Regions from separate parts of the Cupriavidus sp. SW-Y-13 genome, predicted to be linked through region 1. Evidence: predicted binding sites of a transcription regulator. Region 1 holds the regulator's gene; the other holds the start of a gene.
The links. Region 1 encodes sigma-54, which starts transcription at its own class of promoters, with help from an activator protein. Its sites were predicted from a motif close to TGGCANGNAANCTGCTTT; they were not measured.
Positions count from the first base shown of each region.

Region 1 (3,626 bases):
ACACAGCCCCTTCTATCGCCTCCGTATCCGATGAACGACTCCGCCACCCTCGCCTCCCCTGCCGCCTCTTCCGCTGCGAGCGTCCGCACCGACAGCAGCACGCTGGTCGTCCGCCATCTGAAGAAACGCTACGGCACGCGCACGGTGGTCAAGGATGTGTCGCTCGACGTCAAGAGCGGTGAAGTGGTGGGCCTGCTGGGTCCGAACGGCGCGGGCAAGACCACATCGTTCTACATGATCGTGGGGCTGGTGGCACTCGACGAAGGCGACATCGTGCTGGACGACAAGCACATCAGCGGCCTTGCGATCCACGAGCGCGCGCGCATGGGCCTGTCCTATCTGCCGCAGGAAGCGTCGGTCTTCCGCAAGCTCAATGTCGAGGAAAACATCCGCGCCGTGCTGGAGCTGCAGGTGGAAAACGGCAAGTCGCTGACCAAGGCCGAGATCGACCGCCGGCTCGACTCCCTGCTGGACGACCTGCAGATCGCGCACCTGCGCAACAACCCGGCACTGTCGTTGTCGGGCGGTGAGCGCCGCCGGGTGGAAATTGCCCGCGCGCTCGCGTCGTCGCCGCGTTTCATCCTGCTGGACGAACCGTTTGCCGGTGTGGACCCTATCGCCGTGGGCGAAATCCAGCGGATCGTGAGTTTCCTGAAGGCCCGCAACATTGGCGTGCTGATTACCGACCACAATGTTCGCGAGACGCTGGGCATCTGCGACCACGCGTACATCATCAGCGAAGGTACGGTGCTGGCATCCGGCCTGCCAGAGGAAATCATCGCCAACGAATCTGTGCGCCGCGTCTATCTGGGCGAGAATTTCCGCATGTGATGCGTGCGGTGCGGCAATTTCTGCCCACGCTGCACACCGTTTTTCCAAAGCCGTTTCCGATCACGCAAGGTTGGGCGATAGGTTCTAGCAAATTCCGTTCCAACAACGGAAAGATGCGCATAGAATAGGTCGCATGAAACCTTCGCTTCAGCTCCGCCTCTCCCAGCATCTGGCCCTGACCCCGCAGCTGCAACAGTCGATCCGGCTGTTGCAGCTTTCCACGCTGGAACTGCAGCAGGAAGTGGAGCAGGCGCTGACGGAAAATCCGTTGCTCGAGCGCGAGAACGACTGGCTGGATAGTCCGCTGCGCGTGGCCGCGGACGGCTCGGTCAACCTCCAGACCGCACCGGCACCCGCACCGGCCGAACCCCAGGCCAACGGCACCGAACGTGCCGATGGCGCGGCGGGTGGCGAAGAGGAAAACTACAACGATACCGGCAGCGAGGACTACGGCAACGACTGGAGCCTCGACGACTTCGCGCGACGCCCGCAAGGCGACGAAGACGAGAAGACGCCGATGCAACTGCGCGACGCCGATCCGACGCTGCGCGAGTTCCTCATGGAGCAGCTCACGCCACTCAAGATCTCGGTGCGCGACAAGGGCCTGGCCATTTTCCTGATCGAGTCGCTCGACGACGACGGTTACCTGAGCGCCTCGCTCGAGGAAATTTGTTCGGAACTCCCGGAAGAACTCGAGTTCGAAGTGGATGAGGTGCAGGCGATACTTACGCTGCTGCAGAGCTTCGATCCACCCGGTGTCGGGGCACGCAACGCTGCGGAGTGCCTGAGTTTGCAGTTGAAGCGGTTGAAGCACCCGCAGCGCGAACTGGCGCTGACTATCGTCAATCATCATCTGGAACTGCTGGCCGTACGGGATTACACCCGGCTCAAGAAAGCCCTGCAGGTGGACGAAATAGCATTGAAGGCTGCGCACGAATTGATCCGCTCCCTCGCACCGTATCCAGGACACGCGTACAGCCGTCCGGAAGCGGACTTCGTGGTGCCGGATGTGTTTGTGCGCAAGAGCGGCAGCGGATGGATCGCGCAGCTCAATCCGGACGTGATGCCGCGCCTGCGCATCAACGATATGTACGCGCAGATTCTGCGCGGTGCGAAGGGCGAGGCAGGGGCTGCCGGACTGCAGCAAAAGCTGCAGGAAGCGCGGTGGCTCATCAAGAACATCCAGCAACGATTCGATACGATCCTGCGGGTGTCGCAGGCGATTGTGGAGCGTCAAAAGAACTTTTTCTCGCACGGGGAAATCGCGATGCGCCCCTTGGTTTTGCGTGAAATTGCCGATACACTGGGTTTACACGAGTCGACCATTTCCCGGGTCACAACGAACAAGTACATGGCCACGCCGATGGGTACTTTCGAGTTGAAGTACTTCTTCGGAAGCCACGTCTCCACGGAGACGGGTGGCGCGGCCTCATCCACGGCTATACGCGCGCTGATCAAGCAACTGATAGGAGCCGAAGACCCCAGGAATCCTCTTTCCGACAGCCGCATCGCCGAACTGCTGGGCGAACAGGGCTTTGTGGTCGCACGCCGCACGGTGGCGAAATATCGCGAAGCATTGAAAATCCCCGCAGTGAATCTCCGCAAGTCTTTGTAGCCGAGCCGTAACCGCCTGCCTGGTGCGGCTCTTTCAGAAGGAGAAGCGCTATGAACTTCAAGATCAGTGGACACCACCTCGACATCACGCCCCCGCTGCGTGAGTATGTGGAAACGAAACTGGAGCGAATTGTCAGACATTTCGATCAGGTCATTGGCGTAAGCGTGCTGCTATCAGTCGACAATCACAAGGAAAAGGACAAGCGTCAGTACGCGGAAATCAATCTGCACCTCAAAGGCAAGGACATCTTCGTCGAAGCCCATCATGAAGACCTGTACGCGGCGATCGACTGTCTGGTCGACAAGCTCGACCGCCAGGTGATCCGCTACAAGGATCGCGTGCAAGGGCATGACCGCGAGGCGGTCAAGTACCAGATGGCCGAAGCGCAGCTACAGCAACAATAACCAGCGCAACGAAACGACAGTTTCAGTTGTCCTGAGAGGACTGACAGTAAGAGAGCAAAGCCGCGCATCTGCGCGGCTTTTTTGATGGGGCGTCCGGTTGCCGCACAACTTTCCATTCCTCACGCGTTACCTCGACACCACTAAGCGACGAATTGATACACCGAAGGTGTTCGCATCTCTCGCATGTCGGTGTATGCTGCACCACAAATCACAGGCAGAACGGTCCCGTCATGCGGAACCGGCGGTGCGCCCTGAAGGCGCACGGGTCGGGCAGTATTTCGGGTGGGCAAACCGGTCGACGACCTCGCGGCGGAAGTCCGCAGGCGCGACGCTGCAGCGCACAAGTGCGTGGCAGCCCTGCTCTATAATGGCCGGACGCTCCAATGCGGGCGACTGGCACCTCAATATCCTGATTGCCCCCAACTCGGCGGGCCGGTCCATGCGCGCCGGCTTGTCACTCGGACTTCTCGTGCATCGCCCATGAATCGTTTGGCCAAACTGCTGCCACCTGGCAACATCCATCTCGACGTCACCGTCACCAGCAAGAAGCGGGTCTTCGAGCAAGCCGGGCTCCTGTTCGAGAACAACCATGGCGTGGCGCGGGCCACTGTTACCGACAACCTCTTTGCGCGCGAGTCCCTGGGTTCCACCGGGCTTGGCGCTGGAGTTGCCATTCCGCACGGCCGCATCAAGGGCCTGAAGCAGCCGCTGGCGGGCTTCATGCGCCTGGCGGAACCCATCCCGTTCGAATCGCCCGATGGCAAGCCGGTCTCGCT
Region 1 is NZ_WHLX01000001.1:382,124-385,749, reverse strand. Features, by position in the region: gene lptB (LPS export ABC transporter ATP-binding protein) at 31-831, shown strand; gene GA566_RS01805 (RNA polymerase factor sigma-54) at 965-2,446, shown strand; gene hpf (ribosome hibernation-promoting factor, HPF/YfiA family) at 2,497-2,850, shown strand; gene ptsN (PTS IIA-like nitrogen regulatory protein PtsN) at 3,331-3,626, shown strand, end outside.

Region 2 (3,626 bases), 610 kb from region 1:
GGCTTCCAGGTGCTGCAGATCATCGTGTCGATCCGCGACCGCAAGAAGCTGGCCGACGTCACGGGCGATCCGTGGGGTGGCCGTACGCTGGAATGGGCAACGTCGTCGCCGCCCGCGTTCTACAACTTCGCGCACACCCCGGTGGTGCGTGACCTGGACGCGTTTGCCGACATGAAGGCCCGTGGCGAAACGATGGGCACCGATGGCTTCGAACAGATCCACATGCCGAAGAACACGGCTGCCGGTTTCTACATGGGTGCATGGAGCCTGGCACTGGGCTTCGCGCTGACGTGGCATATCTGGTGGCTCGCCGCCGTGGGTCTGGTTGGCATGATCGTGGCCTTCATCCGCCGCGCCAACGATGACCACATCGACTACTACGTGCCGGCCGCCGAGGTCGAGCAGATCGAAACCCGCTACCAGCAGCGCGTCGCTGCGCAGGGCTGATAACCATGTCGACAGAAGTTCTTGACCGCTTCGGGGCGCAAGCCCCCGCGCATGCGCACTCGCACGACGAGTCGCACGACCACGCGCATCACGACACCAGCGAGAACACCGTCTTCGGTTTCTGGCTGTACCTGATGAGCGACTGCATCTTGTTCGCGTGCCTGTTCGCCGCTTACGCCGTCCTGCGCGGCGAAGTGGCGGGTGGCCCGTCGGGCAAGGAGCTGTTCGATCTCAACTTCGTGGCGGTGGAAACCGGCATCCTGCTGGTGTCGTCGATCACCTACGGCTTTGCCATGGTGTCGATGCAGAACCAGCAGCGCGGCCGCGTGATGTTCTGGCTGGGCGTGACGTTCCTGCTGGGCGCTGCCTTCATGAGCATGGAAATCTACGAGTTCAAGCACCTGATTCATGAAGGTGCCGGTCCGAGCCGTAGCGCATTCCTGTCCTCGTTCTTCACGCTGGTGGGCACCCACGGTCTGCACGTTGCAAGCGGCATGCTGTGGATGCTGGTACTCATGTACCAACTGTCGAAGAAGGGCCTGACGCCTACCGTGACCAAGCGCCTGAACTGCCTCAGCCTGTTCTGGCACTTTCTGGACGTGGTCTGGATTGGTGTGTTCACCGTCGTCTATCTGATGGGAGCAATGTAAATGGCACAGCAACACGCTACCGGCGCCCACGGCGCCTCGCACGGCCACAGCAGCGTCAAGTCGTATGTGATCGGCTTCGTGCTGGCGGTCATCCTGACGGCCATCCCGTTCAAGATCGTGATGGACGGTACGATGGACCGCGCCACCATGCTGTGGGTCATCCTGGGCCTGGCTGTGGTGCAGATCGTCGTGCACCTGAAGTACTTCCTGCATCTGGACGGTTCGGACGGACAGAAGTGGAACGTGATGGCCCTGCTGTTCACGGCCCTGATCCTGTTCATCGTGCTGGCCGGTTCGCTCTGGATCATGCACAACATGAACGCGAACATGATGCCGTGGATGAGCAAGTAAGCATCCTCGCCGCTGTTTGAGAAACGGGACCCCCAGCGGGTCCCGTTTTTTTTGTGTCGATGGTGCCCATTGGTGCGTCAGGCACCGGGCGCACGCGCCCATGCACGCACCCGGGGCCTTGCACGGTTCCGGTGCAGTCACTCGTCGTTTCCGCTTCGTCGCGCCGGCACCGTCCTGGTGCGCGGCCGTTTTCCCATTGCTGATTTGTCACGCAGGCGTTGCCTGGCAAGGGATTGCCGGCGTTCGCGGCATTGGCACGCTAGTTGCAGAAGCATCACCCGGGGTGCGTAGTCCCTGCCAACACACATAAACCGGACGAACTGGGAGCTGCAATGAAACGACGTGACATGCTGAAGCTGACGGCCGTAGCCGCCGCAGCGATGATCGGTACCAGCCCGCTGATGGCGCAGACAAAGGAACCGATCAAGGTCGGCATCCTGCATTCGCTGTCGGGCACGATGGCCATTTCCGAGACGTCGCTGAAGGACGTGGCGCTCATGACGATCGACGAGATCAACAAGAGCGGTGGCGTGCTGGGCCGCAAGCTTGAGCCCGTTGTGGTGGACCCCGCATCGAACTGGCCGCTGTTCGCCGAGAAGGCGCGCCAGCTGATCACCAAGGACAAGGTTGCCGTGACGTTCGGCTGCTGGACCTCGGTATCGCGCAAGTCGGTACTGCCGGTCTATGAAGAACTGAACTCGCTGCTGTTCTACCCTGTGCAGTACGAGGGCGAGGAAATGTCCAAGAACGTCTTCTACACGGGCGCCGCGCCGAACCAGCAGGCCATCCCCGCCGTGGAATACCTGATGAGCAAGGAAGGCGGCGGTGCCAAGCGCTACTTCCTGCTGGGCACCGACTACGTGTACCCGCGTACCACGAACAAGATCCTGCGCGCGTTCCTGAAGAGCAAGGGCGTGGCCGACAAGGATATCGAAGAGGTCTACACCCCGTTCGGTCATAGCGATTACCAGACCATCGTCGCCAACATCAAGAAGTTCTCGCAAGGCGGCAAGACGGCGGTGATCTCGACGATCAATGGCGACTCGAACGTGCCGTTCTACAAGGAACTGGGCAACGCCGGCCTGAAGGCCAAGGACGTGCCGGTGGTGGCCTTCTCCGTGGGCGAGGAAGAACTGCGCGGTATCGACACCAAGCCGCTGGTGGGCCACCTGGCCGCATGGAACTACTTCATGTCGGTGAAGAACCCGGAGAACGATGCGTTCAAGAAGCAATGGGCGGCATGGGTCAAGGCCAACAACCTGCCCGGCGGTGACAAGCGCGTGACCAACGACCCGATGGAAGCCACGTACGTGGGCATCCATATGTGGGCACAGGCCGTGAAGAAGGCCGGCACCACGGACCCGGACAAGGTGCGCGCCGCCATGTACGGCCAGACCTTCAAGTCGCCGGACGGCTTCACGCTGACGATGGGCGACAACCACCACCTTTACAAGCCCGTGATGATCGGCGAAGTGAAGGGCGATGGTCAGTTCAACGTGGTGTGGAAGACCGCCAAGCCGATCCGCGCCCAGCCGTGGAGCCCGTTCATCGCGGGTAACGAAGGCAAGGCGGACAAGGTTAGCAATTAACACGTTGCCCTTTGCTATGCGCTCCCCTCTCCCATGAAGTGGGAGAGGGGTGGGGGTGAGGGCCAGCAGTTCAAGACGCGATATCGGCAGCTTGCACCGCCATGCCCTCACCCCCAACCCCTCTCCCGCTCGCGGGAGAGGGGAGCAAACCGCCGCTGCGGGACATCTTCTACACACAAGACGCGACATATCGCGCTATCAACAGGCTCCTGAATGCACCGACCCGACATCCGTTCATGGCTGCGCGCCATGTTCGCTGTGCTGCTGCTGGCCGCTGCCCCACTATGGGCGGCCACGCCGCTGACGCAGGCCGACCTGAAACCGCTGGCCGAAGACGACTTCGACGCCAAGACCGCCGCGCTGACCAGGATCACGCAGGCGCCGGCAGCGCAGGCCGGACCGATTCTCAAAGCGCTGCAGGACGATGCGCTGCAGTTTGCACCGTCGGTCGGCATGGTGCGTACCGAGGGCGACAAGACGCTCGACGCCATCACGGGGCAACCGGTCACGGTCAAGCCCGATGAGCTGGAGTCCCTGACACTGAACAACAGCCTGCGCTCGATTGTCGATAGCGCGTCGAGCAGCCTGC
Region 2 is NZ_WHLX01000001.1:989,277-992,902, forward strand. Features, by position in the region: gene cyoB (cytochrome o ubiquinol oxidase subunit I) at 1-447, shown strand, start outside; gene cyoC (cytochrome o ubiquinol oxidase subunit III) at 453-1,097, shown strand; gene cyoD (cytochrome o ubiquinol oxidase subunit IV) at 1,098-1,448, shown strand; gene urtA (urea ABC transporter substrate-binding protein) at 1,781-3,037, shown strand; gene urtB (urea ABC transporter permease subunit UrtB) at 3,251-3,626, shown strand, end outside.
Region 2: a site for sigma-54 is predicted at 1,701-1,718, ahead of urtA (urea ABC transporter substrate-binding protein). Genes of this name have one in related genera too.